4 regions of the Thioalkalivibrio sp. AKL8 genome follow, and region 3 is predicted to be linked to each of the others. Evidence: predicted binding sites of a transcription regulator. Region 3 holds the regulator's gene; each other region holds the start of a gene.
What was found. Region 3 encodes sigma-54, which starts transcription at its own class of promoters, with help from an activator protein. Its sites were predicted from a motif close to TGGCANGNTNCNTGCTT; they were not measured.
Positions count from the first base shown of each region.

Region 1: a site for sigma-54 is predicted at 2,272-2,288, ahead of G335_RS0106610 (TorF family putative porin). Genes of this name have one in related genera too.
Region 2: a site for sigma-54 is predicted at 5,585-5,601, ahead of G335_RS0101155 (lipid-binding SYLF domain-containing protein). Genes of this name have one in related genera too.
Region 4: a site for sigma-54 is predicted at 4,372-4,388, ahead of G335_RS0108675 (CmpA/NrtA family ABC transporter substrate-binding protein). Genes of this name have one in related genera too.

Region 1 is NZ_AQYF01000007.1:185,657-193,304, forward strand. Features, by position in the region: gene G335_RS0106600 (ammonium transporter) at 1-1,062, opposite strand, end outside; gene G335_RS0106605 (P-II family nitrogen regulator) at 1,097-1,435, opposite strand; gene G335_RS0106610 (TorF family putative porin) at 1,504-2,217, opposite strand; gene folB (dihydroneopterin aldolase) at 2,498-2,863, opposite strand; gene G335_RS0106620 (amidoligase family protein) at 2,937-3,962, shown strand; gene G335_RS0106625 (gamma-glutamyl-gamma-aminobutyrate hydrolase family protein) at 4,012-4,779, shown strand; gene msrA (peptide-methionine (S)-S-oxide reductase MsrA) at 4,819-5,451, opposite strand; gene G335_RS0106635 (PQQ-dependent sugar dehydrogenase) at 5,463-6,623, opposite strand; gene G335_RS0106640 (DNA-formamidopyrimidine glycosylase family protein) at 6,666-7,493, opposite strand; gene G335_RS0106645 (lysophospholipid acyltransferase family protein) at 7,504-7,648, opposite strand, start outside.
Region 2 is NZ_AQYF01000002.1:112,091-119,738, reverse strand. Features, by position in the region: gene tkt (transketolase) at 1-576, shown strand, start outside; gene gap (type I glyceraldehyde-3-phosphate dehydrogenase) at 618-1,616, shown strand; gene G335_RS0101170 (phosphoglycerate kinase) at 1,746-2,924, shown strand; gene pyk (pyruvate kinase) at 2,962-4,392, shown strand; gene fba (class II fructose-bisphosphate aldolase) at 4,472-5,536, shown strand; gene G335_RS0101155 (lipid-binding SYLF domain-containing protein) at 5,668-6,447, shown strand; gene bioD (dethiobiotin synthase) at 6,387-7,106, opposite strand; gene G335_RS0101145 (phosphoribosylaminoimidazolesuccinocarboxamide synthase) at 7,103-7,648, opposite strand, start outside.
Region 3 is NZ_AQYF01000007.1:80,154-87,801, reverse strand. Features, by position in the region: gene G335_RS0106120 (HPr family phosphocarrier protein) at 1-205, opposite strand, end outside; gene G335_RS0106115 (PTS sugar transporter subunit IIA) at 177-602, opposite strand; gene rapZ (RNase adapter RapZ) at 654-1,526, opposite strand; gene hprK (HPr(Ser) kinase/phosphatase) at 1,534-2,565, opposite strand; gene G335_RS0106100 (PTS sugar transporter subunit IIA) at 2,614-3,081, opposite strand; gene hpf (ribosome hibernation-promoting factor, HPF/YfiA family) at 3,085-3,423, opposite strand; gene G335_RS0106090 (RNA polymerase factor sigma-54) at 3,440-4,924, opposite strand; gene lptB (LPS export ABC transporter ATP-binding protein) at 5,013-5,783, opposite strand; gene lptA (lipopolysaccharide transport periplasmic protein LptA) at 5,780-6,322, opposite strand; gene lptC (LPS export ABC transporter periplasmic protein LptC) at 6,303-6,884, opposite strand; gene G335_RS0106070 (HAD family hydrolase) at 6,881-7,420, opposite strand; gene G335_RS0106065 (KpsF/GutQ family sugar-phosphate isomerase) at 7,420-7,648, opposite strand, start outside.
Region 4 is NZ_AQYF01000008.1:283,714-291,361, reverse strand. Features, by position in the region: gene G335_RS0108705 (replication-associated recombination protein A) at 1-539, shown strand, start outside; gene G335_RS0108700 (TVP38/TMEM64 family protein) at 549-1,301, shown strand; gene G335_RS0108695 (TMEM165/GDT1 family protein) at 1,236-1,793, opposite strand; gene G335_RS0108690 (hypothetical protein) at 1,961-2,203, shown strand; gene G335_RS0108685 (DsrE family protein) at 2,295-2,651, shown strand; gene G335_RS0108680 (nitrate regulatory protein) at 2,778-4,103, shown strand; gene G335_RS0108675 (CmpA/NrtA family ABC transporter substrate-binding protein) at 4,568-5,872, shown strand; gene ntrB (nitrate ABC transporter permease) at 5,921-6,859, shown strand; gene G335_RS0108665 (ABC transporter ATP-binding protein) at 6,885-7,648, shown strand, end outside.

The sequences.
Region 1 (7,648 bases), 110 kb from region 3:
CGGGTTGGACAGCAGCACCGCCATCACACCCCAGATACCGGCGGTACCGTGCGCGGAGATCGCACCAACCGGGTCGTCGATCTTCAGCTTGTCGAGCGCGACGATCGAGAACACCACGATCACACCACCCACGGCACCGATGATCATCGCCAGGACCGGGCTGGGCATCAGCGGCTCGGCGGTGATGGACACCAGGCCTGCAACCGCTCCGTTCAGGGCCATAGTCAGGTCGGCCTTGCCGAAGATCAGACGGGTGGTGATCAGCGCGGCCACCACACCCCCGGCCGCGGCCAGGTTGGTGTTGGCGAACACGGCGGCCACGGCATTGGCAGACTCGATGTCCGACACCTTCAGCTCGGACCCGCCATTAAAGCCGAACCAACCTAGCCACAGGATCAGCACACCCAGCGTGGCCAGCGGCATGTTGGAACCCGGAATGGCGTTGATCTTGCCATCCGCGCCGTACTTGCCCTTGCGCGCCCCGAGGAGCAACACACCAGCCAGCGCCGCAGCGGCACCCGTGAAATGGACGATGCCGGAACCGGCGTAGTCGAGGTAGCCGATCTGGTCGAGGATACCGCCACCCCAGCTCCAAAAGCCCTGGATCGGGTAGATGAAGCCGGTCAGCACGACCGCAAAGGCCAGGAAGGCCCACAGCTTCATGCGCTCGGCCACGGCACCCGAGACGATGGACATCGCGGTGGCGACGAACACGACCTGGAAGAAGAAGTCGGCACGATCGGAGTAGTAGATGTCGCCACCGCTACCCAGCACGTCCGCGACTGCGTTGTCGCCGCTGATCAGGAAGCCCAGTCCCGGGATAATGGAGCTGAGACCATCGCTGTACATGATGTTGTAGCCGATCAGCATGTACATGATGCTGGCGATCGAATACAGGGCGATATTCTTGGTTGCGATTTCGGCCACACTCTTGGTGCGCACCATACCGGCCTCGAGCATGGTAAAGCCCGCGGCCATCCACATCACCAGTGCACCGGCCACCAAAAAGTAAAAGGTGTCCATCGCATAGGCGAGTTCGACAACTTGCTGTTCAATTTCCATGATTGAAATTCCTCATTCGCTGGAAGGCAAAGGTTTAAAGCGCTTCCGGTCCGGTTTCGCCCGTGCGAATACGCACGACCTGCTCCACCGGCGTAATAAAGATCTTGCCGTCGCCGATCTTGCCCGTGCTGGCGGACTTTGAAATGGCCTCGACGACCTGGTCGACCAGGTTTTCGTCAACGGCCACTTCAAGCTTCACCTTGGGCAGAAAATCGACTACATACTCGGCACCGCGATACAACTCGGTATGACCGCGCTGGCGACCAAAACCCTTCACTTCGGTCATGGTCATGCCCTGCACGCCGATCTCCGAGATCGCCTCGCGAACATCATCAAGCTTGAACGGCTTGATCACGGCGGTAATCATCTTCATGTCAGACTCCTGTGGGCGGGTCCGCTGATCCACGGACCCGCCTTTGCATTAAGAGGTAATAGCCGGCTTCAGAACGTCTTGGACCAGCCCACCCAGGCGCCCAGGTCCTCGTCGGATTCGTCGACGTACTCGAGGTTAAGGCTGAACTCGCCCCAGTCCCCGGCGTCGCGCGCCAGGCTGGCGGTGTAATGGGTGTAGTTTTCGGCATCGGAATCGTCGAAGCTGGTACGCCCCACAAGGAACCCGGCGCTGTAGACATCCATGAACGGGATATCCAGACCGGCGTAGAAGTACATGTCGTCATCCTGCAAGGCCGAGTCATCACTGTCGTGAACAACATAGGCCATACCGCCGTAGAGACCGACGGTGCCAGTATCAAAGCTGACTTCACCGTAGATCTCGCCAAAGTCGGCGCTCAGGGAGCCGGTGTCATCACGGGCATCGGGGTAGGCATAGTAGATGTAGCCAACGTCGTATCCGAACCCGCTGGCGAACTCGTCGGCGAATCCGGCATAGAGATCGAGTTCGTAGCTGGTGTCATCACCAAAATCGACGTTCGACAGCCAGGTTCCGGCGTAAAACCCGGAGGCATGCTCGTAATCAATGCCGCCCTGAATGGCCGCACCGTCATCGCTTTCGGAAAAGCCCCTGAAGTAGTAGTTGGACACCGCACCAATGTTCACGGACAGCTCCGCGGCGGCGGTGGAGGTAAACGCGACGCCACCGGTGGAGCCTACGGTGAGGACAGCAGCGGCCAGCGCGGAACGGGTGAACTTCTTCATATTGGTCATCTCCCAGATTGGTCAATCGAGTGTCGCGTAGTCGACACCCGGTCCTTGCACGGGCTGTGCCAAGTACCAAAAGGGAGCAAAATCGGCTTTTCACAACACGTGTTGCGGCCGAACCACGAGGTTTTGCCTCTGGATGGTGCGCACTAAAAGTGCACACGCACCAAAAGCGTGCAATCAACGAAAAGTGTGAACACGGTCCGGTCCCCGCACGGGCCAGACGCGGAACAAGAGACAGGAAAGCGGGCCGGAAGGGCCCGTAGGAGAAGAGGGGCTAGTCGGACGTCGCGAGGGTGCCGCGCTCGATCTCGATGCCGACCTCGCGTACACCGGGAACGGCCCCGGGCTTGCCCAGTTTGATGCGCACCCAGGGGGTGCCGAACTGGGCCATCAGGGCCTCGGCGATCTCTTCGGCCAGGGATTCCAGCAGCGCGTGCGGCTCGCGCGTGACGATGGCCCGCACCGCGTTGGCCACCGCCTCGTAATCGACGGTATCGCCGATCTCGCCGGAATAGGCGGCGATGCGGGTATCCGCCGCCAGTTCGATGTCGAATCGCAGGCGGCGCTGGATCCGCTGTTCCCAGTCGTAGACACCGACAACGGCATCGATTTCGAGGTCGCGCAGATAGATTCGATCCATGGGCTCGGCGGGCTCCTGTAGGTCGGCGCCTATCCTACTGCCCGGGCCGCACGAGGTACACCGAGCCGTTATCATGGAGCTCTCCTTGCACGGCTTCGAGACACGCATGAGCGAGCCCTTCCACGACCTCCCGTGGCCCGACACCCCCGAGGGCGAACCGCGCCGCATCGGGGTAGAAATCGAGATGGCCGGGGTCTCGCTGGAGATTATGGCCGAAGCAGTAAAGGCCGAATTCGGAGGGCAGATCGAACCGGACAATGCGTTCGTCGCCCGCGTGCGCGATACCGACGTCGGCGACTTCCAGCTGGAACTGGACGCCCGGGTGCTGAAGGACCGGGCCTACCGCGAGCATCTCGCGCGCCTCGGCATCGAACTGGACGACTCCGACAAGGCGGCGCTGGATCGCTGGCTGGCCGACGCCGCCGGCCGCCTGGTGCCGCATGAAATCGTGGCCCCGCCGATCCCGGTGGCCGACCTGCCCCGCCTGGACCGGGTACGCGCGGCCCTGCAAGAGGCCGGTGCCCAGGGCACCGAACGCTCGTTTCTCTACGCCTTCGGGTTGCAGATCAATATCGAGATCCACCGTACCGATGCCGAGTGGCTGCTGGCGATCCTGCGCAGCTTCCTGCTGATGGCCGAGGCCCTCACCGCGGCCGGCGCAATCGACCTGGCACGGCGACTGTCGCCCTACATTCGCGCGTTTCCCGGGCCCTTTGTACGCCACATGCTGGACCCGGACTTCCAACCCGATCAGGCCGGCCTGATCGATGCCTACCTGGCGCACAGCCCAACCCGCAACCGACCACTGGACCTGTTGCCCTTGTTTGCCCACCTGGACCCGGAACGGGTCAACGCCGCACCGGTGGAACACGACTTGATCAAACCGCGCCCGGCCTTCCATTACCGCCTGCCGAACTGCGAGATCGACGACCCGGACTGGAGCCTGGCGCGACCGTTCAATGGCTGGGTCGAGGTGGAACGCCTGGCGGCGGATCCGGAACGCCTGGAGCGCCTGTCGCGGGAATACCTGGACCGCCCCGGCCAGGCCCTCGGCCGCTGGGCCGACGACTGGAGCCAGCGCCTCCGTGACTGGTTCTGACTCGGCTCCCAATGCAACCAGCCGGGTCACGCCCCAAGCCCGTCGCCCGGTGATCGCGATCACCGGGCCGGACCAGGGCGGGGGTCCGGCCTGGCTGTTCACCGCCCTGGCGGTGTGGCGCGCGGGAGGCCGCCCTTTGCGGTTGCGCCCGGGAAAGCCGCGCGGCCGTTGCCCGTTCGACGGACTGATCGTGGGCGGCGGGGCGGATGTCGACCCCGAGCTCTACGGCGAGACCCTGCCCGACGGGCCGGATGCGGCCGCCATCCGCCAGGCGGAGCGCCGCCTCTCGCAGCGCCTGATCGGCTACCTCTTCTACCCGGCCCTGTGGCTGCTGCGCCGGCTGTTCCAGTCGCACGGCGGGGTACTGGACGTCGACCGCGACCGCCTGGAGAAGGCCCTGATCCACCGCGCGCTGGACGATCACCGCCCGATCCTCGGCATCTGCCGCGGCATGCAGCTGGTCAACGTGGTGCGCGGCGGCACGCTGCAGCGCGATCTGGCCGAGTTCTACGTGGAAACACCACAGGCCCGCAGCCTGTTGCCGGTCAAGCCGGTCCAGCTGGAGCCGCGCAGCCACCTGGCGGACATCCTGGGCGACGCCACGCTGCACGTGAACGCCCTGCACAATCAGGCGGTGGATGGCCTGGGTCGCGGGCTAAGGGTCGCCGGCCGCGAGAGCAGCGGCGTGGTACAGGCGATCGAAGCCGACCGCGGCTGGTGCATCGGCGTGCAGTGGCACCCGGAATACCTGCCCCAGAAGCGCCGCCACCAGCGTCTGTTCCACGCCCTCGTTCGGGCCGCCGCCAATACCGGCTAAAACCCGATTCACCAAGAAGACACGAAGAAGGGCAGGCGCTCAGGCCGGGTACGGCACGGAGAGGCCGCCGAGGCCGCAGTAGCCGTGGGGGACCCTGGCCAGGTATTGCTGGTGATCCTCTTCGGCGAAATAGAACGCCGGCCCTTCGCCGATCTCGGTGCTGATCGTTCCGCCCCGTGCCTTGTCCAGCGCGGCCTGGAAGCGTTGGCGGCTGGTCTCGGCGGCCGCCAGCTGGTCCGCATCGGTGGTGTAGATCGCGGAGCGGTACTGGGTACCGACGTCGTTGCCCTGGCGCATGCCCTGGGTCGGGTCGTGGCCTTCCCAGAAGGTGCGGAACAGCGCATCCAGGTCGACTCGCCGCGGATCGAATACCACACGCACCAGCTCGGTGTGCCCGGTCTGGCCGCTGCATACCTCGCGATAGGTTGGATTCGGGGTATAGCCCCCACCGTAACCGACGCTGGTGGAGTACACCCCGTCCAGCTGCCAGAACAGGCGCTCGGCGCCCCAGAAGCAGCCCATGCCGAACTGGATCACCTGCATGCCTTCGGGGTACGGCGGTGCCAACGGGGTTCCCAGCACCATGTGGCGCCCGGGCACCGGCATCGGCTCCTCGCGCCCGGGCAAGGCCTGCTCGGGCGCAGGCATGCGCGGCTCGGAAAATGCGAACATCGGCGACTCCATCAGTCAGCCGGGGTGAGCCGGATCAGCTCCCCCGGGTTGTGGTCGGTAAGTACGTAGATTGCGCCTTCGTGCACGCGCACGTCGCGAACGCGGCGATCCAGATCCGGCAGCACCTCGGACTCATTGACCAGGTCGCGCCCGTCGAAGGTCAGGCGGCGCAGCGTCTGGTGCACCAGTCCGCCGACCAGCAGATCACCATCCCAGTCGGCAAAGGCCGGATCGCGCAGGATCGCCATGCCGGACGGGGCAATGGAAGGCGTCCAGTGATGCAGCGGTGACTCCATCCCCTCCTTCTCGGTCAGACCCTCGCCCACCTGGCCGCCACGGTATTCCTCGCCGTGGGTGATGACCGGCCAGCCGTAGTTCAGGCCGGGTTCGATGATGTTGACCTCGTCACCCCCGCGCGGGCCATGCTCGTTCTGCCAGAAGGTGCCGGTCTCGGGGTCCATCACCATGCCCTGCGGGTTGCGCACACCCCAGGCCCAGATCTCCGGGCGGGCGTCGGGTTCATCCACCAACGGGTTGTCATCCGGCACCGAACCATCGTCATGCAGCCGGATGATGCTGCCGATATGGGTGGAGGTGTCCTGCGCATGATCGCGATCGCCGCGGTCACCCACGCTGATGTACACGTACCCGGCCTGGTCAAACACGATGCGGCTGCCGAAGTGCCGGCCGCCGCTGACACCCGGCTCGGCGGTGAACAGCGTCTCCACGTCCTGCAGCTCGCCATCCTGGAAGCGCCCACGCGCCAGGCGGGTCGTCAGTCCGCCCTCCACGCTCGCCGAGTAGGTGAAGTACAGCCAGCGGTTTTCGGCGAACTCCGGATGCAGGGCAAGATCCAGCAAACCGCCCTGGTTGCGCGCCTGCAGGTCGTCCGGCAACCCCGGGACCAGCGCGCCCCGCCCGTCGAAGGCCTCGGCGTCCTCGAACCAGCGCAGGGTGCCCGGGCGCTCGCTGATCAGTGCACCGCCGTCGGGCAGGAAGGCGATGGCCCAGGGGTGATTCAGTTCCTCGTGCAGCACGCTGACCTGCAGATCCTGCTGCCCGCCCTCCAGGCCCTCGGCCGAGACCCCGGAGGACCCGGTGCATGCCACCAGAAGGCCCACGGTCATGGGAACCACCGTTACACGTCCCAGGATATGTTTGCGCTTGCTCATGGCTCGCTCCTTGTTCGGTCCGATGTCCATTGGTACCTGTGTTCAGGCGGCGGGTTCCCTCGGCTGGCAGACAGGGCACCAGTACGTCGAGCGGCCGTGTTCGCCCAGCAGGGCATATTCGACCGGTACGCCGCACTGTCGGCAGGGCTCGCCACGGCGGCCATAGACGTTCAGGAACGCTCCCTCCTCCGCGCGCTCGCGGGTGATGCGCGGACCCGGCTTCAGGTTGCGCCGCAGCAACCGCTCGGCATCGCGGTACAGCCCCGCCAGCACACGCTGCGACACCTGCCCGAGAGGCCACAGCGGGTGACAGCCTTGCAGGAACAGCACCTCTGACTTGTAGATGTTTCCGATGCCCGCCGCCAGCGACTGATCCAGCAGCACATCCAGGATCGGGCGCGCCGGGTCCGCGACGGTCCGCACCCGCATGACCACGGCATCCAGGTCGATCGCCGGGTCCAGCAGATCAGGGCCGACACGGGCATCCAGACGCGGGACATCCGCCGCCCCCGCCGTGCGCGGGCGCCACTGCAGCTCGCGAGGATGAAAGCAGACCAGTACCCGCTCCGGGAGGCTGAGGACGGCCCAGGCACTGGAGGCCGGCTTGTGCCAGGCGACACCCGGGGCGTACTGGTGCCAGGTCCCGTACATGCCCAGGTGGGTGCGCAATTGCCACGGCCGGCCATCCGCAGCTGCAAGATCCAGCAACAAGTGCTTGCCCCGGGCCTGCACGGTCCCGGCGGTCATCGCGCCATGCTCGAGCAACGGATCGCCGCGCCGGGTGCGGGTCGCTACCGCAGTCAGCGTTGCGCCCTCCAGTACCGGCCGCAACGCGGCGGCCAGCTTGTGGATCGTGTCGCCCTCGGGCATGCGGGCGGGATCAGCGCTCGCGCGCGGGGTACAGGCGCGGCTCGCCCTCGGGGCGGGTGCGGAACAGGCGCATGGACCATAGGTACTGCGCCGGGGCCTGCTCGATGCCACGCTCAATGGCGGCGTTCATCTGCCGCGCATCGACGGCATCATCC
Region 2 (7,648 bases), on a different contig from region 3:
CCCATCGAACAGACCCCGAGCCTGCGTCTGATCCCGAACCTGAACGTCTGGCGCCCCTGCGACGCGGTCGAGACCGCGGTGGCTTGGAAGGCCGGCATCGAGCGTACCGACGGCCCGTCCGCGTTCATCCTGTCGCGTCAGGGTCTGCCGCACATGGAGCGTGACGGCGAGCAGCTCGCCAACATCGCCCGCGGCGGTTACGTGCTGAAGGATTGCGACGGCACCCCGGACCTGATCTTCATCGCCACCGGTTCCGAGATTGAACTGGCCGTGCAGGCCGCCGACGTGCTGAGCGGCGAGGGCAAGAAGGTCCGCGTGGTCTCCATGCCCTGTGTCGAGCTGTTCGACCAGCAGGATCCGGCCTACCGCGAGGCCGTGCTGCCGAAGGCTGTGCGCGCCCGTGTCGCCATCGAGGCCGGCGCGACCACGACCTGGCACAAGTTCACCGGCCTCGACGGCGCGGTGTTTGGCCTGGATCGCTTCGGCGAATCCGCCCCGGGTGGTGCCCTGCTCGATTACTTCGGTTTCAAGCCGGAGAACATCGCCCAGGTCGCACGTGACGTGATGAACGGCTGAGCCCGAATCGATTTCGCTTAAGCAATAAAGAGGAGACTCTCATGTCTATCAAGGTTGGTATCAACGGTTTCGGTCGTATCGGCCGCATGGCTTTCCGTGCCATCGCCAAGGATTTCCCGAACCTCCAGGTGGTCGGCATCAACGACCTGCTGGATCCGGAATACCTGGCTTACATGCTGCGTTATGACTCCGTCCATGGCCGCTTCGAAGGCGACGTCAGCGTCGACGGTAACGACCTGGTGGTGAACGGTAACCGTATCCGCCTGACCGCCGAGAAGGATCCGGCCGCGCTGAAGTGGGGCGATATCAATGCCGACATCGTGATCGAATCCACCGGTCTGTTCCTGACCGCCGAGACCGCCCAGAAGCATCTGGACGCCGGCGCCAAGAAGGTCGTGATGTCCGCGCCGTCCAAGGACGACACCCCGATGTTCGTCTTTGGCGTGAACCATGGTGAGTACGCCGGCCAGAACATGGTCTCGGCCGCGTCCTGCACCACCAACGCCCTGGCCCCGGTGGCCAAGGTGCTGAACGACAAGTTCGGCATCAAGCGTGGTCTGATGACCACCGTGCACGCCGCCACGGCGACCCAGAAGACCGTCGATGGCCCGTCCATGAAGGACTGGCGTGGGGGCCGCGGCATCCTGGAGAACATCATCCCGTCCTCCACCGGTGCCGCCAAGGCCGTGGGCAAGGTGCTGCCGGACCTGAACGGCAAGCTGACCGGCATGGCCTTCCGCGTGCCGACCTCCGACGTGTCGGTGGTCGACCTCACCGTGGAGCTCAACAGCGACGCCAACTACGACGACGTCTGCGCGGCCATGAAGAAGGCCTCCGAGGGCGAGCTGAAGGGCGTGCTGGGCTACACCGAAGACCTGGTGGTCTCCACCGACTTCCGCGGCTACACCGCCCCGTCCGTGTTTGACGCCGGTGCCGGCATCCAGCTGGACCCGACCTTCGTGAAGGTCGTCGCCTGGTACGACAACGAGTACGGCTACACCTGCAACATGCTGCGCATGGTGGAGCACGTCGCCAAGTAAGGCCGGATGGCCGGGCCCCTCGGGGTCCGGCCATTTGCATTGCCTGGGTCCAAGAGGCCTGGGGCCAGTCCCTGCGGGGGCTCGCCCGAAGCCTTTTCTCTTTCCAACCGTATTTCGAGAGGTACTCCCATGTCTGTCATCAAGATGACCGATCTCGACCTGCAGGGTCGCCGTGTGCTGGTGCGTCAGGATCTCAACGTCCCGGTGAAGGGCGGCAAGGTCACCTCCGACGCCCGTATCCGCGCGAGCCTCGAGACCGTGCAGAAGGCCCTGGATGCCGGTGCGGCCGTGATGCTGATGTCGCATCTGGGCCGCCCGACCGAGGGAGAGTTCTCCGAGGAGGACTCTCTGGCCCCGGTCGCCGAGCATATGGGTGGCCTGCTCGGGCGCGAAGTGCGCCTGGTGCGAGACTACCTCGATGGCGTGGATGCCAAGCCGGGCGAGGTGATCCTGCTAGAGAACGTGCGCTTCAACGCCGGCGAGAAGAAGGACGACGAGGCACTGGCCAAGAAGTATGCGGCGCTGTGCGACGTGTTCGTGATGGACGCCTTCGGTACCGCCCACCGCGCCCAGGCCTCCACTCATGGCGTGGCCAAATTCGCCCCGCAGGCCTGCGCCGGCCCGTTGCTGGCCAAGGAGCTGGAGGCTCTGGGTCAGGCCCTGGAAACCCCGAAGCGCCCGCTGGTGGCGATCGTCGGTGGGTCCAAGGTCTCGACCAAGCTGACCGTGCTGGAGTCGCTGTCCAAGGTTGTCGATCAGCTGATCGTCGGTGGCGGCATCGCCAACACCTTTATCGCGGCCCAGGGCCATGGTGTCGGCAAGTCGCTGTACGAGGCGGATCTGGTCGATGAGTCCAAGCGCCTGATGGAGGCCGCCCGCGCCAAGGGCGGCGAGATCCCGGTCCCGACCGACGTGACCGTGGGCAAGGAGTTCTCCGAATCCACCCCGGCCGAGACCAAGGCCGTAGACGCCGTTGCGGACGACGACATGATCTTCGATGTGGGCCCCGAGACCGCGGCCACCTATGCCGAGGCCCTGCGCAATGCCGGCACCATCGTCTGGAACGGCCCGGTGGGCGTGTTCGAGTTCGATCAGTTCGCCGGCGGCACCAAGGCCCTGGGCGAGGCGATCGCCGAGAGCAATGCGTTCTCCATCGCCGGGGGTGGCGACACCCTGGCCGCGATCGACAAGTACAACCTGGCGGATCGCATCAGCTACATCTCCACCGGCGGCGGCGCCTTCCTCGAGTTCCTCGAGGGCAAGACCCTGCCGGCCGTCGCCATCCTGGAAGAACGGGCCAAGGGCTGAGGCCCTTGTCCTTCCCCGCTGACGGAGACACGCGCGGATGAGACGTACCAAGATCGTAGCCACGCTGGGGCCGGCAACGGACAGCGACGAGGGCATGGAGGCCATCATCCGGGCCGGTGTGGATGTGGTCCGGTTGAACTTCTCGCATGGCGATCCGGATGACCACCGCCAGCGCCTGGCGCGCCTGCGGGCCGCCTCCGAGCGCGCCGGCCGTTGCGTCGGTGTTCTGGGCGACCTGCAGGGCCCCAAAATCCGCATCGACCGCTTCCAGCAGGGCAAGGTGCAGCTGGAAGAGGGGGCGCCCTTCGCGCTGGATGCCGAACTGGATCGCGACGCGGGCGATGCCACCCAGGTCGGCCTGACCTACAAGGACCTCCCGGACGACGTGCGCACGGACGACATCCTGCTGCTGGATGACGGTCGTATCGTGCTCAAGGTCACGGCGGTCAATGGCAGCCGGATCGAGACCACGGTCGAAGTCGGCGGCGAGCTGTCCAACAACAAGGGCATCAACCGCCAGGGCGGTGGCCTGTCTGCGCCCGCGATTACGGACAAGGACCGCGACGATATCCGCCTGGCGGCCGAGCTGCAGGTGGACTACCTGGCCGTCTCGTTCCCGCGTTCCGCCCAGGACCTGCACCTGGCGCGGGGCCTGTTGAAGGATGCCGGCTGGGAGGCCGGGATCTGCGCCAAGATCGAGCGCTCCGAGGCCCTGGAGGTGATCGACGAGATTATCGCCGCCTCGGAGGTCATCATGATCGCCCGCGGCGATCTGGGCGTGGAGATCGGTGACGCCGAGCTCCCGGGGGTGCAGAAGACCCTGATCACGCGCGCGCGCAGCCTCAATCGTCTGGTCATCACTGCGACCCAGATGATGGAGACCATGATCACGAATCCGATCCCGACCCGCGCCGAGGTATTCGACGTGGCGAACGCGGTGCTGGACGGCACGGATGCGGTGATGCTCTCTGGCGAGACCGCGACCGGGCGTTATCCTGCGCGCGTGGTCACCAGCATGGACCGGATCTGCGAGGCTGCCGAGCGCCAGCGCGCCGCACGCCAGTCGGACCATCGCATGGATTCGACCTTCGGCCGGGTCGACGAGGCCATCGCGATGGCCACCATGTACACCGCCAACCATCTCGATGTCTCCGCGATCGCCGCGCTGACCGAGTCCGGTTCCACGGCGCTGTGGATGTCGCGCATCAGCTCGGGCATCCCGATCTACGCGCTCACCCAGCACGAATCCACCAGCCGCCGCATGACGCTTTATCGCGGCGTCTATCCGGTGACTCTGAAGCCGATCCCCGAGAGCCACGAAAGCGTGAACCGTGAGGCGGTGAACTTGCTCAAGGGCGAGGGCGTCGTGCAGGATGGCGAGTTGGTCATCATTACCAAGGGCGACCTGCAGGGCGAGCATGGCGGCACCAACGCCATGAAGATCGTGCGCGTCGGCGAACTGGCCTGAACCGCGCACCGCCCGCAGTCGCCAACCAGATTAATCGACTTTTTCACTACCTCAGTCCGAATCCCGTAAGGAGGAATCCATGGCTCTAATCTCACTTCGCCAGCTTCTGGACCATGCCGCCGAACATGGCTATGGCATGCCGGCGTACAACGCCAACAACATGGAACAGGTCCATTCGATCATGGAAGCGGCCGCTGCGGTCGACTCCCCGGTGATCATTCAGGCCTCCGCCGGTGCCCGCAAGTACGCCGGCGAGCCCTTCCTGCGCCACAACATCATCGCCGCCATCGAGCAGTACCCGGACATCCCGGTTGTGCTGCACCAGGATCACGGCTCCGAGCCGGCAGTCTGCCTGCGCTCCATCCAGTCCGGCTTCAGCTCGGTGATGATGGACGGCTCCCTGATGCCTGACATGAAGACCCCGGCCTCGTACGACTACAACCGTGACGTGACCGCCAAGGTCTCCGAGATCGCCCACGCCTGTGGCGTGTCCGTGGAAGGCGAGCTGGGCTGCCTGGGATCCCTGGAAACCGGCATGGCCGGCGAGGAAGACGGTTCCGGTGCCGAGGGCCAGCTGTCCCACGACCAGCTGCTGACCGACCCGGACGAAGCCGCCGACTTCGTGAAGAACACCAAGTGCGATGCCCTGGCGATCGCCATCGGTACCTCCCACGGCGCCTACAAGTTCACCCGTCCGCCGACCGGTGACATCCTGGCCATCCAGCGCGTGAAGGAGATCCACGCCCGCATCCCGGATACCCATCTGGTCATGCACGGCTCCTCCTCCGTTCCGCAGGAGTGGCTGCAGATCATCAACAAGTACGGCGGCGATATGGGCGAGACCTACGGCGTGCCGGTCGAAGAGATCCAGGAAGGCATCAAGCACGGCGTGCGCAAGGTCAACATCGATACCGACCTGCGCATGGCCTCCACCGGTGCGGTGCGCAAGTTCCTGGCCGAGAACCCGAAGGAATTCGATCCGCGCAAGTTCCTGAAGGCCTCGACCGCCGCAATGAAGGACCTCTGCCAGGCCCGTTACGAGGCCTTCGGTTGCGCCGGCATGGCGTCCAAGATCAAGCCGATCTCCCTGGACGACATGGTCAAGCGCTACCTGTCCGGCGAGCTGGATCCCAAGGTCAACTGATCCTGCGGGTTGCAGCACGAAAAAGGGGGCTTCGGCCCCCTTTTTTTGTGCCATGATGAATGTATTCGTTAGGGAGACGCCGACGCATTCGCGCGGCCGCGTCTCCCTTGGCCTTTCTGGAGGTTTCCACGATGCAACGACTGATCCTTTTCTGCCTGACGACGCTGGTGTTTGCCGCCATAGTGGGGAGCGCTCACGCGAACCCGTTCAGCCGCGAGATCGATCCGCAGGACATCATCGATCGCGCCCAGGCGACGGTGGAGAACATGGCGACCCACCCCGAGTACGAGTCCCTTAAAGAGGACCTGCGCGACGCCCGCGGCGTGGTGATCTTCCCGCGCGTGGCTCGCGGGGCCTTCCTGATCGGAGGCTCCGGCGGCATCGGCGTGTTCCTTGCCTGGGACGACGAGCGCGGCGATTATTCGCCGGTGGCGTTCTACTCCCTCGGTTCGGTCAGCTTCGGCATGCAGTTCGGTGGTGATGCCGCCGAGGTGGTGATGGTCGCGCGCACCCAGGATGCGGTGGACTCGATGTTCGGGTCCGCCATCCGCCTGGGGGGCGATGCCTCGGTGGCTGCCGGTCCGGTGGGTGCGGGCCGGAGCGCCACCCCGACGGCCGACTTCCTGTCCTACTCGCGGGCGCGGGGTGCCTACCTGGGCATGAGCTTGTCCGGCTCGCGCATGACCGTGCGCGACGACTTCAACGAGGCGTACTACGGCGAGTCCCAGCGCCCGGTGCATATCATCGAGAGCCGCCGCGTCGACCGTGAAGGGACCCGTGCCCTGCGCGAGACCCTGGCCGGGTTCCGGGTTGACGAAGAGGAAGCCCCTGCGGCCTCCGAGTCCCGTGGTCAGGGGCGCGAGTCCTCCGGCGGCGTGCGCCCGGACAACTTCGAGGTGGAGAGCTTCTGAACCAGCGCCGCGCGGGTGATGCCTTCGGCTGACTCGATGATCGGGGCGCTCGTGCGTGAACGCAGCGCGGCCGCATTGTCGAGGCGCGGGTCGGCATCCTCCCGGCGCCGGTTGAGCACGATCCCGGCCAGTTGCAGGCCGCGTCGTTCCAGGGCCTCCAGGGTCAACAGGCAGGTGTTCAGTGTGCCCAGGCGGTCCTCCGCCACTAGCAGGACCGGCAGCCCGAGGGCCTCGGCGAGGTCCGCGTTCAGCCCATCGGTACACAGCGGCGAGTAGAAGCCCCCCGCACCCTCCACTAGCCGCGGGCCCGTGCCGTCGGCTGCGCAGGCCGCGGCCAGCTCCGCGATCGTCAGGCGCACGCCCTGGTTCGCGGCGGCCTGGTCCGGGGCGATGGCATCGGGGAAGCGCCAGGGCGTGACCTGCTCGATGGCGGCGTCCGGAAGGCCCGCCGCGTGGGTCAGGTTCATCCCGTCCTCGGGCCACAGCCCATCGGGGCCCGGCGGGCAGCCGGATTCCACCGGCTTGCGCGGTTGCGGCCGCAGCCCACGATCCCGCCAGAGTTCCAGCAGCGCGCAGCTGACGAAGGTCTTGCCGACGCCGGTGTCGGTGCCGGTGACGAACAGGCCCTGCGGGGGCGCTCCTGTCTGTGCCGGGCTCATGCGTCGCGGGTCAGGCGCTCCAGGGCCTCGCGATAGCGCGCCGCGGTCTGTTCCACCACTTCCGCGGGCAGCTCGGGGCCGGGCGGCTGCTTGTCCCAGTCCAGGGTCTCCAGGTAGTCGCGTACGTATTGCTTGTCGAAGGACTCCGGGCTGGTGCCTGGCGCGTAGCGGTCGGCCGGCCAGAAGCGCGAGGAGTCCGGGGTCAGGACCTCGTCGATCAGATGCAGGGTGCCGGCGGCATCGACGCCGAACTCGAACTTGGTGTCGGCGATGATGATGCCGCGCTCGGCGGCGTAGTCGCGGGCCATCGCGTAGATCGAGAGTGCCGCATCGCGCACCTGCCGCGCCCGGTCCTCGCCGATGGTCGCCACCACGGCATCAAAGTCGATATTGGCGTCGTGGTCGCCGACGTCGGCCTTGGTGCTGGGGGTGAAGATCGCCTCGGGGAGCTTCGAGGCGAGCTCCAGGCCGGCCGGGAGCGGGATGCCGCAGACCGCGCCGCTGGCCTGGTAGTCCTTCCAGCCAGAGCCGATCAGGTAGCC
Region 3 (7,648 bases):
CCTTGCCTTCGGCCTCAATGGTGATCTCGCTGCCCTGGGCGGCGGCCAGCATCATCACGCCCATGATGCTCTTGCCATTCACCTCCTGCTGGTTGCGGGAGACGGAGACGTCCGCGGCGAACTTGCTGGCCAGGCTGACGAACTTGGCCGCGGCGCGCGCGTGCATCCCCAGGCGATTAACGATGGGGACTACGCGCTGCGGCATCGCTGCACTCCTGATCGCAGAGGAGAATCCCGTCATGGCCGCCCGAAAGGGCCTTGTTGACCAGTTCGGTCAGGGGGAGGTGTTGATAGTTGAGCACGCGGATGAGCATCGGCAGGTTGGCGCCGGCGATCACGCGGGCATTTGCACCCCGGGCGACACGAATCGCCACGTTGGAAGGCGTGGAGCCAAACATGTCGGTCAGAACGAGCACCCCCGAGCCGCTGTCGAGGGTCGCCAGGCGCTCGCGGGCGCGGGCCAGGACCTCGTCGGGGTCGTCGTTCTGGGACATCGCCATGGACTCGCAGTCCTCGGGCAGGCCCCCGAGCATGCTCTGCGCGGTCTGCAGCAGGGTATCGCCCAGGTTTTGATGCGTGATCAGAATGAGACCAACGCCCATGGATCTGCTCCGATTGCGGGTTCCAGAAGGCCCTCGTCCCGCGTCCAGTGGTTACTGTTTCCCCAGCTCGCGGTGACGGGTGCTAACAGTAACATGTTCCCGATCCTGCCACGCCTCCGCAAGCCGCTCCACCAGATACACCGAGCGGTGTTGCCCGCCGGTACAACCGATGGAGACGGTTATGTAGCTGCGGTGATCGTCCAGCAGGCGCGGCAGCCACTGCGACAAGAAGCCCTGGATGCTGTCGAACATGGCCGCGACCTCCGCGTGCCGCTCAAGGAACTCGCACACGGGCGGGTCGCGACCGGTCAGGGCGGCCAGATCGCTTTCGTAGTGCGGATTGGGCAAGCAGCGCACGTCGAACACGAAGTCGGAATCCAGCGGCGCGCCGTGTTTGAAGCCGAAAGACTGGAACTGCAGGGATAGTTCGTGTTCCCCGCGCTCGCCGATGCGGTCGCGCAGGGTGCGGGCCAGATCGTGCATCGACAGGCGCGAGGTGTCGACCGTCAGGTCGGCCTCCGCGGCCACATGGCCCAGCCACTCGCGTTCGCGGTCGATGGCCTCGACCAGTGGCACGCCGTCGCGCGCCAGCGGGTGGCGCCGGCGGGTCAGGTGGTAGCGCCGCAGCAGCACCTCGCTGGCCGCCTGCAGGAACAGGACCTCCACCTGCACCCCGTCCGCCCGTAGTTGCGCCAGGAGATCGGAGAACCCCTCCAGGGCCTCCAGGCCGCTGCGCACATCCACGCCCACGGCCAGATGGCGGTCGGTCTCGGTGTCGTAGTGGCCCTGCCGGACCTGATCGATCAGGTCCGGCAGCAGCGGCAGCGGGAGGTTGTCGACGCAGAAGTAGCCGGCATCCTCCAGGGTGTGCAGGGCCACGGTCTTGCCGGACCCGGACAGGCCACTGACGATTAGCAGGCGCATGGCCGATTCAGCCCTCCGGGTCCGGGTTGGGGACCGTAGTGGCGGGCACCGCGCGATGGTAGGGCGGCTCCTCCGTCTCGCCGCTCATCTGGCGGCGCTGGCGTGCGCGCAGGTCGTCGCCAGCGATATAGCCCTGCATGTGCAGCATGTGGTTGCGCACGGCCGCCTCGATCATCACCGCGATGTTGCGCCCCGGCGCGATCGGCAGGCTGATCAAGGGGACGCGCAGGCCGAGGATATCGATCTCGCCGCGGCGCCCGTTCAGCCGGTCATCGGGGACCGGCGAGGGTTCGCCATGATCGCGCAGGTCGATGATCAGGCGCAGGTACTTGCCGCCCTTGATCGCGGAATCGCCATACATGGCGCGGATGTTGAGTACCCCAAGACCGCGCACCTCGAGCAGGTCCTGGAGCAGGGCCGGGCAGTGGCCGCGGACGATGTCGGGCGCAATGCGCGCGAACTCCGGGGCATCGTCGGCGATCAGGCGATGCCCGCGCGAGATCAGTTCCAGTGCGACCTCGCTCTTGCCGACGCTGGAGGCGCCGCTGATCAGCACCCCGATCCCGAGGATCTCCATGAACACGCCGTGGCGCACCTCGAAATGGGCCAGGCGCTGCTGCAGGAAATAGCGCAGCAGCGAGATGATCTCGTGACTGCTGGTGCTGGAGCACAGGATCAGCGGCAGCGCCTCCTGCGGGGCGTCGGGCATCTCCGAGAACGGACAGGTGTCCTCGGCGAAGATCACCGCGGTGGTCCCGGTGCGGGCCATCTCCAGGATCAGGTCGTTGCACTGGGTGGCGCTGAGGCTGGAGATGTAGCGGGCCTCGAAGTCGCCGATGATCTGGATGCGGTTGGGCCGGATCAGGTTGAGATGGCCGGCCAGCGGCAGGTCGTCCCCGTCGTCGCCGACCAGCTTGCGGTCGGGTGCTGCATGTTCGCCGTGCACGAAGCGAAGATCCAGGCGGTTTCCCATGGCCTGGATCAGGCTCTCCACGTTGATGTCGCGGGCGATCCCGCCTTCTCCCAGCGCCTCGTTCATGGCAGACGCTGCGCGCCGGAATCGCGGCTGGAGGCGGGTTCCACGGGCTTAGTCCTCGCTGAAGCGGCGCACGAGTTCCTGTTCCAGGGCCGTCGCATCCCCGGCCCGGCGCAGCGCTCCGATGGTGTCTGGCTGCGACAGGCCGCGGGCGAGTTGGGCCAGCAGGTCGAGGTGGTCGCCGGTGGCGGCCTCCGGGACCAGCAGTGCGATCAGGATATCGACCGGCTCGTGATCCATGGCGTCGAAGTCGACGCCCTTTTCCAGGCGCAGCACGGCCACGCGCGGCGCCTCGAGATCGGCCAGGCGGCCATGGGGAATCGCAACCCCATGGCCGAGACCGGTGGATCCGAGTTTTTCGCGTGCGGACAGGGCCTCGAAGATCGCATTGCTTCCTGGTCCCGTGCCGTCACCTCCGCCGGCGAGGAGGTCCGCCAGGGCCTCCAGGGCCCGTTTCTGGCTGGAGCACTCGGGTTGCAGGCCAATGCGCTCGGAGGTGATCAACTCGGCAATCGTCATGGATCAGGAGGCCTGCTCGCGGTTGCGCTGGGCACCTTCGGCGCGGTGGTGGTCCTTGACCTTTTCCTTGTGCTTGATCAGCTGACGGTCGACTTTGTCGATCAGCGCGTCGATTGCGGCATACATGTCCTCGTGAGAGGCCTCGGCGTGGATGTGATTGCCGCTGACCTGGAGATTCGCTTCGGCCTGGTTGTGCTGATTCCGGGTCTTCTCGTGGGTCAGCACGACGTGGACGTCGATGACCTTGTCGAAGTGGCGCTCCAGCTTCGCGAATTTCTCGTTGACGTAGTCGCGCAGGGCGTCGGTGATGTCCACGTGGTGGCCGGTCAGGTTGATCTGCATGGTCAGGACTCCTTGGTTACTTGCTGCCGGTGGGCATCGAGGCCATCTGCCGGCGTTCGCTGGATGAAGGGATGTGCATCGCCTCGCGGTACTTGGCCACGGTGCGGCGCGCTACGTTGATGCCCCGGTCCGACAGGACCTGGGCGAGCCGGGCATCGCTGAGCGGCTTGTTCGGGGGTTCGTCGCCAATCAATTCGCGAATCATGGCACGGATGGCGGTGGCGGAACACTCGCCGCCATCGTTCGTGCCGACATGGCTGGAGAAGAAATACTTGAACTCGAAGACCCCGCGCGGGGTGTGCATGTATTTCTGCGTGGTAACCCGCGAGATGGTCGATTCGTGCATCTCCAGGGTCTCGGCAATGTCGCGCAGGATCAATGGCTGCATCGCGACGTCGCCATGCTCGAGAAAGCCCTGCTGGCGGTGGACGATCGCCTCGGCGACCCGCAGCAGGGTGTCGTTGCGGCTGTGCAGGCTCTTCAGGAACCAGCGTGCCTCCTGCAGCTGATCGCGCATAAAGGCGCTGTCGCGGGCATCCGAGACCTGGCGCACCATGCCGGCGTAGAGGTCGTTGATGCGGATGCGCGGTGCGATCTCCGGGTTTAGATCCACGCGCCAGCCCTCGGTGGTGTGGCGCACGTAGACATCCGGGACCACGTATTCCGAGGTGGCGGAGCTGATCTGTGCGCCGGGGCGCGGGTTCAGGGTGCGGATCAGATCCAGTGCGCGGGCCAGTTCGTCCGGGTCGCGTACGCCGGACTGGCGCTGCAGGGCCTTGTAGTCGCGCTTGCCCAGGCTGTCCATGCCGTGTTCCAGGATCGCCCGTGCGGCCTCGCGGGCCGGGGCGTCCGGGGCCAGTTCGCGTAGCTGGATCTCCAGGCACTCCCGCAGGTTGCGCGCGCCGACCCCCAGCGGGTCGCACTGCTGAATCCAGTGGAGCACTGCCTCGACCTCGTCGACGCCGACGGTTTCATCCTCGCCTCGGCTGATGGTCTCGGCCAGGGTTTCCAGGTCACCCTCGAGATAGCCGTCGGGGCTGATGGCGTCAATCAGGGCCGCCCCGATGCGCTGGTCGCGCGGTGTCAGATGGCTCAGATGCAGCTGCCACAGCAGGTGATCCTGCAGGCCCTCGCCGTCGTCGTCGCTGGTGTTTTCCAGCGGGTCGCGGTCATCCACGCCCTTGTTGGGTGTCGGGGCCGGTTCGTAGATGTCGTCCCAGCGGCTGTCGGTGGTCAGTTCCTCGGGGATCACGTCATCGCTGGTGGTGGTGGCCTCCATGCGATCGCCTTCCACCAGCTCGCCGTCCTGGTTCAGGCGCTCGGTGTCGGCCTCGGCCTCTTCGTCCTCGACCTGTTCGAGCATGGGGTTGCTCTCCAGCGCCTGCTGGATCTCCACCTGGAGCTCGAGCGTGGACAGCTGCAACAGGCGGATCGCCTGCTGCAGTTGCGGGGTCATGGTCAGCGTCTGACCCAGCTGCAGATTCAGGCCGGGTTTCAGCATCGCGTATTCGGAGCGAGGGTGGGCATTGGTGGAATCTTAAAGCCTGCCTTGTGGTTTGTGCACCGACCGGGCCGCATGTGGGGCGCTTTCACAGGCGGAAGTTCTCGCCGAGATAGACCCGGCGCACCTGGGGATCGGCCAGCAGCTCGTCCGGTGTACCGGCGGCCAGCAGGCGTCCCTCGCTCAGAATATAGGCCCTGTGGCAGATGCCGAGGGTCTCGCGCACGTTGTGATCGGAGATCAGTACGCCGATGCCGCGCTGGGCGAGATGCCGAATCACGTCCTGGATGTCGCCCACCGAGATCGGATCCACCCCGGCGAAGGGCTCGTCCAGGCAGATGAACTGCGGATCCCCGGCGAGGGCGCGGGCGATCTCGGCCCGGCGACGCTCCCCACCGGACAGCGCGATGCCCGGGCTGTGGCGCACGGTCTCGAGCTGAAACTCCTCGATCAGGGCGTCGCCAATGCGGCGGCGCTCGTGGCGATCCAGCCCGGGGCGCAGCTCGAGCACGGCCTGCAGGTTGTCCCACACGCTCAGGCGGCGAAAGATCGAGGCCTCCTGCGGCAGGTAGCCGAGGCCGGCGCGCGCGCGTACGTGGATGGGGGCGCGGGTGATGTCGCGCTCGCCCAGGGTGATGCGCCCGGCATTGGGACGGATCAGCCCGACCAGGCTGTAGAAGCAGGTGGTTTTGCCGGCCCCGTTCGGGCCCAGCAGGCCGACCACCTCGCCGGGCGCGAGGTCGACGTCCACCTGGTCCAGCACCGTGCGCTGGCCGTAGCGCTTGGTCAGCTCGCGTCCGATCAGGCGGTCGTTGGTTTGTGCCGGTGTGGCGGATGGGCTGGGGGCGGTGGCGTTCATTCGTCGTCGCGCGGCTGGATGGTGATGCGCACGCGCTCGCTGTCGCCTTCGCCGCGTTCGGCCTCGATCACGTCGGTCGTCAGGTCGTAGGTGATGCGCTTGCCGCGCGCCTCCTCGCTGGTGGTGATCACATGGGCCTGGTCGGTGAGGATCATGCGGTCCTCGTTCAGCAGGTAGTCGATGCGCAGGGCGGTGGCAATGCGCATCTCTCCGGTTTCCGGATCGGGTGATTCCAGGCGTGCCGGCTCGCCGTGGGCCTCCATTTCGTAGGGGCGGCGATCGCGGGTGCGCACGTAGACCTTGTCGGCCTCCAGGGTCATGTCGCCGCGGATTACGATCACGTCGCCGGTGTAGGTCCCCAGCCCCTGGCGTTCGTCCATCTCCGCGCGGTCGGCAGTGATCTCCACCGGCAGTGCCGGGCCCGCCGAGCCCTGCTGGGCGAGCGCGGGCGTGGCCAGCAGGGCTAGCAGCAGGAGCGCCGCCAGGCGGGCACCCGGTTGGCCCGGACGGTGGCGAAGGCTATGGGGATTCGGGGTCATGCGCGGGATCCTCCTCGCTCGTCTCGCTGTAGAGCGAGTACACGTCATGGAACAACTCTATGGTATCCCCTCGCGAGTCCACGCGCAGACCGGTGCCGCGCTGGAACAGGCCCGGCTGGTTCAGGGTGGAAAGGGCATCCGAAGTGGCGACCATGGTGTCGGTGGCGACGCGAACATCCCGCGAATCGATGATGGTCTCTACGCGTTCGCCGCGGGGCGGCTGTACGCCGTGGGTGGGGCCCACCAGGTCCAGGGTCACGGCGGCCGGTTGATGCAGTGCGGCGGGGGCAGTCCAGCGCCATTCGATACCGCCTTCGGCGAACAGGTCGAGGTCCGGGTCGTCCACCCATTGGGGGCCGTCACGTCCAAACTCGCGCAGGCGGGTGCCGCGCAGACGATGGCTCAGTTCGCCGTCGTCGCCGGTGGCATGCAGGGTGAAGCCGTCAATCTGCAGCGTGACCTCGCCCTCGGGCGGGCTTACCTCAGCCTGCGCCAGGGGCACGGTCGCGAATGCGAGCACGGCCAGGGTCCATCCGAGTCGGCTGCGAATCCTGCGTCTCATCCGTTCAGGTAGGTCTCGAACAGCGCGTCGAGCCGGTCCTGCGCGGCCAGCAGGCCCTCGCAGGCCTCGCGCACGGCCCCGCGCCCACCATGGGCTTCGGTCACCCACTGGGCATGCTGGCGCACCAGCGGGTGGGCGTCGCCGACCGCGATCCCGAGCCCGACCCGCTGCATCGCTGGAAGATCCACGATGTCGTCGCCCATGAAGGCCGCTTCGGCGGGGTCGTGACCGGTGCGCTGCAGCAGTTCGTGCAGGGCTTCGCCCTTGTCGCGGCGGCCCTGGATCAGATGCTCCACTCCCAGGTCGCGCATGCGGTGCTCGACGACCCCGGAGGTGCGCCCGGTCAGGATGGCGATCTCGATGCCGCCGTCCAGGGCCAGACGGATACCGTGGCCGTCGCGGCTGTTGAAGGCCTTGTACTGCTCGCCGCCGTCGCCGAGGAACAGGCTGCCGTCGGTCAGCACGCCGTCCACGTCCAGGATCAGCAGGCGAACGGCCTGCTGGTGGGTGCGCAGAGTGGTGGCATCCAGGTTCATCACGCCACCCCGGCGCGCAGCAGGTCGTGCATGTTGATCACGCCCACCAGGCGGTTTTCGGCGTCGGTGACGGGCAGGGCGTTGATGCGCCGGCTCTCCATGGCCTCCAGGGCCTCCACCGCCAGCCAGTCGGGCTGCGCGGTGTGGCCGCCGGTGGTCATGGCCTCGCCGATGGTCAGGCCGTCCAGGCTGTGCCCGGCATCCAGGGTGCGCCGCAGGTCGCCATCG
Region 4 (7,648 bases), on a different contig from region 3:
GTGGGTCCGATCCGAACGCCGCGGTGTACTGGCTCACCCGCATGCTGGATGCGGGCTGTGACCCGGACTACCTCGGTCGCCGCCTGCTGCGCATGGCCTACGAGGACATTGGCCTGGCCGCGGTTGGCCTCGGTGCGCGGGTGCTGGCGGCCTGGCAGACCATGGAACGTCTGGGCCGGCCGGAAGGCGATCTGGCGCTGGTACAGGCAGTGATCGAACTGGCCTCCGCACCCAAGAGCAACAGCGCCTATGCCGCGCTGAACGGCGCGCGGGCCGCGATCCGTGACAGCGGCAGCGCGGGCGTGCCCCTGCACCTGCGCAATGCCCCGACCGAGCTGATGCGTGCCGAGGGCTTCGGTGCCGGGTATCGCTACGACCACGACGAACCGGACGGGTTTGCGCGCGGACAGGTCTATCTGCCCGAAGGGCTGGAAGAAGCGCGCTTCTATAGTCCGCGCCGGGATGGTACCGAGCGCGCGCTGGCGGAGCGTCTGGATCGCCTGCGTGGCAACGGCCAAGGCCCCGGTAATGAGGGCTGACGGGGTGACATGAGGATTCGACACCACAAGCGCTGGCTGACGGTCGCGGCGATCCTGTTCGGGATCTCGCTGGCGTGGATCCTGTTGACCACCGAGTGGCCCAGCCTCGGCGTTCCGCTGGGCGAGCTGGAGGTCTGGCTGCTTAGCTGGGGCCCTGGGGCCTACCTGGTATTCGTGCTGGCGTTTGTCGTGCTGGCCCTGTTCCCGCTGCCCAGCACCTTCTGGATCCTGCTGGGCGGGGCCTTGTTCGGTCCCTTCACCGGTGGCGCCCTTAGTCTGCTGGCGGCCACCGTGGCGGCGGTCATCGCCTTCATGCTGGCCCGTACCTGGCTGCAGCCCTGGCTGGTCCCGCGCATGGGGCCGCGCAGTACCCGGCTGCGCGAGGATGTAGAGGCCGAGGGCTGGCGCGTGGTGGCCCTGACCCGGCTGGTGCCGGTGTTTCCGTTTGCGCCCACCAACTATGCCCTGGGACTGGTGCGCCTGCCGCTGCCCGTGTTTGCACTGACGACGGTGGTGGCGCTGATCCCGGGCCTGTTCGCCTATGCCTGGCTGGGGCATGCCACCCGCGAGGTGGCCAGTGGTGCCGACAGCGGGGTGCAACTGGGTCTGGCGCTGCTCGCGGTGCTGGCATTGCTGCTGTTGCTGCCGCGCCTGGTGCGGCGCATCTGGCTGGGACAGAAGATGCTGCGCTCGGAGTCAGACCCAGGCGAGCAGGACTCCGAGGCCCAGGGCGAAGAACAGCAGAGCCGCGAGCGCGCGTAGCAGCCGCAGCGGCAGGTGACAGGCGAAACGCTGGCCCAGCCATACGACCGGGGCATTGGCCACGACCATGCCGATGGTGGAGCCGATCACCACGAGCACCAGGCTGTCGAAGGTCGCGGCCAGCGCGGCGGTAGCCACCTGCGTCTTGTCGCCCATCTCGACCAGGAAGAACAGCACCGTGGTGGTCCAGAACACGCCGTGTTTCGAGGGGGCGGGCAGCTCGTCCTCGCTATCCGGCACCAGCACCCAGGCGGCCATGACGATGAACCCGAGCCCCAGCCCCCAGCGCAGCCACTCGTCCGGCACGCTGGCGCCGATCCAGACGCCGGCCAGCGCGGCGAGGAAGTGATTGGCCAGGGTCGCCACCACGATGCCCCAGATGATGGGCCAGGTCTGCTGGTAGCGGCAGATCAGGAGCAGCGCGAGGAGTTGGGTCTTGTCGCCCATCTCGGCGATGGCGACGATGACGGTGGAGACGAGCAGGGCTTCCATGATGGTCTTCCGGACCGGGCGGCTACTGCGGACCGCGGTGGTGAGGCCAGGGGGTTCCCGGGCCTGCCGCGTCGCGCCCCCCTGAAGCAGGCAAAAGTGTAGAAGGCGGCCCCGTTACCGGCAAGAACGGGCTGCGCCGTGCGCGGGCCTTGGGTAGGATGCGCGCGATGAAAGCCTTCGTACGCTGGGTCGATCGCGCACCGCTGTGGCTGTTTGCCCTGCTGGTGGCCACGCTGGGCCTGGCCCCCTGGATCCCCGAGCCGCATGTCGCGGAGAAGCTGCGCTGGCTGTTGGCCGGCGAGCTGAACCGGTTGTGGGACATCCTCGACCTGGTCATGCACGCCATCCCCTGGCTGCTGATGGCCTTCAAGCTCTACCGGACCAGCGTTACGGCGAGGGGCAGGCCCTGATCCGAGTGTTTCTCCGCGGCTTGTGGGAAATCGACGCCGGGCGTGCCTGCCGCTACGGTTGCAGCACGTTTCAAGCACTCAGGAGAACCCCATGCGCTTTATTGTTGCTGTCACCGCCGGTACCGACGACCCCACCCGTGCGACGCTCGGCATGATCGCCGCCAACGTGGCCAAGCAGCAGGGCCATGACGTGACCGTCTGGCTGCAGGGCGAGGCCGTGAACATCGCCAACCGCAATGTCTACGACAAGATCGTCGGCCACAACATGCCGGCAATGAAGGACATCGTCGATTCACTGGTCAGTGAAGGCGTCCCGTTCTGGGCCTGCGAGGCCTGCGCCAAGGGCCGCGACGTCGGCGAACACAACTTCCTGCCGAACGCCGAGATGGCCGGCATGGGCCAGTACGTGCAGGCCGTCGCCGAGTTCGACCGCTCGATGAGCTTCTGATCGTTCATCGTTGCTCGCGGGCGGGGGTGTGATCCCCCGCTCGTTCTGATCTCCCGCCCCTGCCAGTGCCCCGAACTGGCACATCGCGTGCTTGTTTGTTCCGCGAGGCATCCGCGGATCATGAGCATGAGTCAGAATCTCCCCCAGAATACCCCGTCCCCGAGCGTTTCGTATGAAGAGGCTATTGGCGATTTCCTGGTCGCCTCGCGCAAATGCGAGGTAGTGAGCCTGGAGCGCCTGCTGGAGGCCGTGCAACTGGTCGGGCGCATCCGTGCCCTGGTGCATCAACTGCAGCGTGAACGCGGCGCTTCCAGCCTCTGGATCGGCTCGGCTGGCCAGCGTTATGCCGAGGAGCTGGGGCAGTATCGAACCGAATCCGACACCACGGCGGCGGCCTTTCGCGAACACCTTGATGGCTGGTTACAGCCGGGGGCCTGTGCCCATGCACGCGGCCGGTTGCTGGGACGCATGGCACTGGCCTTGCACGGACTGTCCGGGCTGCCCAGCCTGCGCGAGGAGGTCAACGAGCGCACGCTTTCGCCAATGGAGGCGATGCGCGGCTTCAGCGAACTGATCCGTTCGCTTCTGGGCGTGGTATTCGAGGCTGCGGACTCGGCTACCGACCCGGAGGTCTCCGGTGCGTTGGTCGCTCTTTTGAACTTCATGCAGGGCAAGGAGCTTGCGGGTCAGGAACGCGCGATCGGTGCTGCGGGCTTTGGCCAGGGCGTGTTTGACGGCGAGCTGCGCCAGGCCCTGTTACACCGTATCGATGCCCAGGAACGTTCGTTTCGCATCTTCTCGGAGTTTGCCCCGGAATCGGCCTGCGGCGCCTGGCGTCAATTACAGGGCGCGAGCTTCGCCGCCGAGGTCGAGCGCCTGCGCCGTCAGGCCTGCACCCAGACCGATGGCCAGCCGGCCCCGGCCCGGGCCGAGGCGTGGTTTGCCTGCACGACTGCGCGTATCGACGCGATGAAGGAGATCGAGGATCGGCTGGAGATGCACCTGAACGAGTGCTGCTCCGCGCGCATCGTGGCGGATCGCGCGGACCTGGGTGCGGTGCGTGACCGTATCGCGCAATTGGCCGAGTCGGAGTTGCGCGACAGCGTGCCGTATGCGGTGTTTTTCGGTGCGCCCGAGGGGCTGGATTCCGACGGCGTGGGCGGCGATAACCCGCTCAATGTGCCGATCGTCGGACATTCGGTGATGGACCTGGTGCAACGCCAGGCCAGTCGTCTGCAGTCGGTGGAGGACGAGCTGCAGGCGGCGCGCCAGGCCTTGGCCGAGCGCAAGACGATTGAGCGAGCCAAGGCACTGCTAATCCAGCATCGCGGCCTGACGGAGGACCAGGCCTACAAGCTCCTGCGCCAGACTGCGATGAACCAGAACCGGCGTCTGGCCGAGGTGGCCGAGGCGACCGTCGCCATGTCTGACCTGCTGGGGAAGGGCCTGTAGGAGCCGCCTTGGCGGCGAAGCCCCTGCCAAAGTCCGGCGCGGGCAGGGGCTTCGCCGCCAAGGCGGCTCCTACGGCGGGTTAGGTCGCCCTCTGGCAGCGCACTATTGCAGGTCAACTGCACCGCAAGTGCGCCCCAGGCTGGTGCCTCAGGGATTGTCTTCCGGACTTCGGGCTTCCCGCAAGCGTTCGACCCGGTGTTCGAAACCATCCGATTTTTCCGCGCCACGTGGCGATTGTTTCCCGCAGGGTCGCCTAGCAACGGCTAATTGGCACACCTCCTGCAGGAGGATGGGCAAGACGAGCCAACGGCGGTTCGTCGCCTGACAACAGGGAGACCCGATGACCGGGGCTCCCGTGAGACTGGACAAAGGCGTCCATCACCCGGCTGCACAAGCGGCCGGGCTGATGCGACGCCTTTTTTCGTTTTTGGGATGTGTTTGCTGACAAGGGGAGTGAACCCGTAATGACCGATCAAACGAACGACACGAAGAACACCTCCGGCCTGTCGCGCCGGCGTTTCCTGGGCGGCATGGCCGCCGGAATCGGCGCCACGGCAATGGGCCTTTCGGGCGCGGCGCCCTGGGGCTATGCGAAGGCCGGCAATGGCAAGCCGGAGACCACCGAGGCGAAGCTCGGCTTCATCGCTCTGACGGATGCCGCACCGCTGTTCATTGCGTTGGAGAAGGGCTTTTTCGCCGCTCACGGCATGCCCGATGTGCAGGTGCTGAAGCAGTCCTCCTGGGGCACGGTGCGCGACAACCTGGATCTGGGGTCGCAACGCGGCGGAATCGATGGCTCGCACATCCTCACGCCAATGCCCTACCTGATCCATCGCCGGGGCACGCCGATGACGATCCTCGCGCGACTGAACCTGGCCGGGCAGTGCATCTCGGTCGGGGACGAGTACGCGGACCTGAAGGTCGGCACCGACACCACGGAGTTCAAGGGCGCCCTGGCCGAGAAGGCCGCCGGCGGTGACGACATTCGTGCGGCGATGACCTTCCCGGGCGGGACCCATGATCTGTGGATCCGCTACTGGATGGCCGCCGGCGGGATCGATCCGGACCGCGACATCGCCACCATCGTGGTCCCGCCGGCGCAGATGGTTGCCAACATGCGCGTCGGGTCCATGGACACCTTTTGTGTCTGCGAGCCGTGGAACATGCAGCTGATCAATCAGGGCATCGGCTACACCGCCAACACCACCGGCGAACTGTGGCACAACCACCCGGAGAAGGCGCTGGGCATGCGTGCCGACTGGGTGGAGGCTCATCCGAACGCGGCGCGCGCCCTGACCATGGCGGTGATGGAGGCGCAGATGTACTGCGAGGACCCGGTGAACAAGGAGGAGGTCGCCGAGATCTGCTCGCGCCGGCGCTACATCCACGCCCCGTACGGCGACATCATCGACCGCATGCAGGGGAACTTCGACTACGGCACCGGACGCGTGGTCGAGGATCACCCCGACCAGATGCGCTACTGGAAGGACCAGGCCTCCTACCCGTTCAAGAGCCACGACTTGTGGTTCCTCACCGAGGACATCCGCTGGGGCTATCTGCCGCCGGACCTGGACATGCCGGCGCTGGTGGACGAGGTGAACCGCGAGGACATCTGGCGCGAGGCCGCCGAGGCGCTCGGCATCGACGGCGCCGACATCCCCGAGTCCACCTCGCGCGGCAAGGAAACGTTCTTCGACGGCAAGGTCTTCGACCCGGAGAACCCGCAGGCCTATCTCGACAGCCTGGACATCAAGGCGCTCGCGTCCTGACGCGTTGCCCGACTGACCCCCGAACAAACGATTCAAGAGGATTTCGCGATGAGTGCCATTCTCGACCGCACCCTGACCTTTGGCTCCGGGCGCGAACGCCCGGCGGCCGACGCGTCGCCCACCCGGCCCGTGGCCCGGAAGGCCACCACCATTGCGGCCAGGCCCCAGCCGCGCCCCGGGGCAGATCCCGGGGCCTGGGCCCGGCGCCTGCGCAATACTGCCGCGGTCGTGGTGCCGCCGGTGGTCGTCACGGCGCTTTTTTTGCTTATCTGGGAGATGATGGCGTCCTCCCCGGGAGCCGTGTTGCCCGCCCCGAGCCAGGTGATTACCGACACCTGGGAACTGATCGTCAATCCCTTCTATGACTACGGCGGTAACGACGTCGGCATGGCCTGGCAGTTGCTGGCCAGCCTGGAGCGCGTGGCCTACGGCTATGCGCTGGCGGTAGTCGCCGGTATCGGCCTGGGCGTGCTGGTGGGCCAGTCCACCTGGGCGATGCGCGGACTCGACCCGCTGTTCCAGGTCCTGCGTACCGTGCCGCCTCTGGCCTGGCTGCCGATCTCGCTGGCCGCGTTCCAGGCCAGCAATCCGTCGGCGATCTTCGTGATCTTCATCACCGCGATCTGGCCGATCATCATCAACACCTCCGTCGGTATCCGGAATATCTCGCAGGACTACGTGAACGTGGCCCGCGTGCTGCGCCTGAACGGCTTCGAGTACTTCACCAAGATCATGCTCCCGGCCGCCGCGCCGTATGTCTTTTCCGGTTTGCGCATCGGGATCGGTCTCGCCTGGCTGGCGATCGTGGCCGCCGAGATGCTGATCGGTGGTGTTGGCATCGGCTTCTTTATCTGGGATGCCTGGAACGCCTCCATGCTCAGCGACATCGTGCTCGCGCTCGTCTACGTCGGCCTGGTCGGGTTCTTCCTCGACCGTCTGGTTGCCATCGTCGGCAACTGGGTTACCCGTGGCACGCAGGCCGGCTGAGCCGGCCCCTTACAGGAGAAACATCATGACCAGCTATCTCTCCATCGAACATGTCCACAAGACCTTTGGTGAAGGGCCTTCGGCTACCGAGGTGCTGCGCGACGTCGACCTGCACGTGGACCGCGGCGAGTTCATCTCCATCATCGGCCACTCCGGCTGCGGCAAGTCGACGGTGCTCAACATCGTCGCCGGGTTGCTGGAGACCAGCACCGGCGCGGTGATCCTGGACGGGCGTGAAGTGAGCAAGCCGGGACCGGATCGCAGCGTGGTGTTCCAGAACCACTCGCTGCTGCCCTGGCTGACGGTGCGCGACAACGTCGCCCTGGCGGTGGACAAGACCTTCAAGGGCACCAAGTCGGCGGCCGAGCGTCGCGAGTGGATCCTGCAGACGCTGGAGATGGTCGGCATGGGCCACGCACTCGACAAGCGCCCGGACGAAATCTCCGGAGGCATGAAGCAGCGTGTCGGCATCGCCCGGGCACTGGCGATGGAGCCGAAGGTACTGCTGATGGACGAGCCGTTCGGTGCGCTGGACGCGCTGACCCGGGCGCACCTGCAGGATGAGGTGATGCGCATCCAGTCGGATCTGGGCAACACCGTGCTGATGGTCACCCACGACGTGGACGAGGCCGTGCTGCTGTCCGACCGCATCGTGATGATGACCAACGGCCCGGCCGCGACCATCGGCGAGATCCTGGAGATTGACCTGCCCAAGCCGCGCGAGCGTCTGGCGATGGCCGACAACCCGCAGTACAACCACTACCGGGCCGAGGTCCTGCGCTTCCTCCA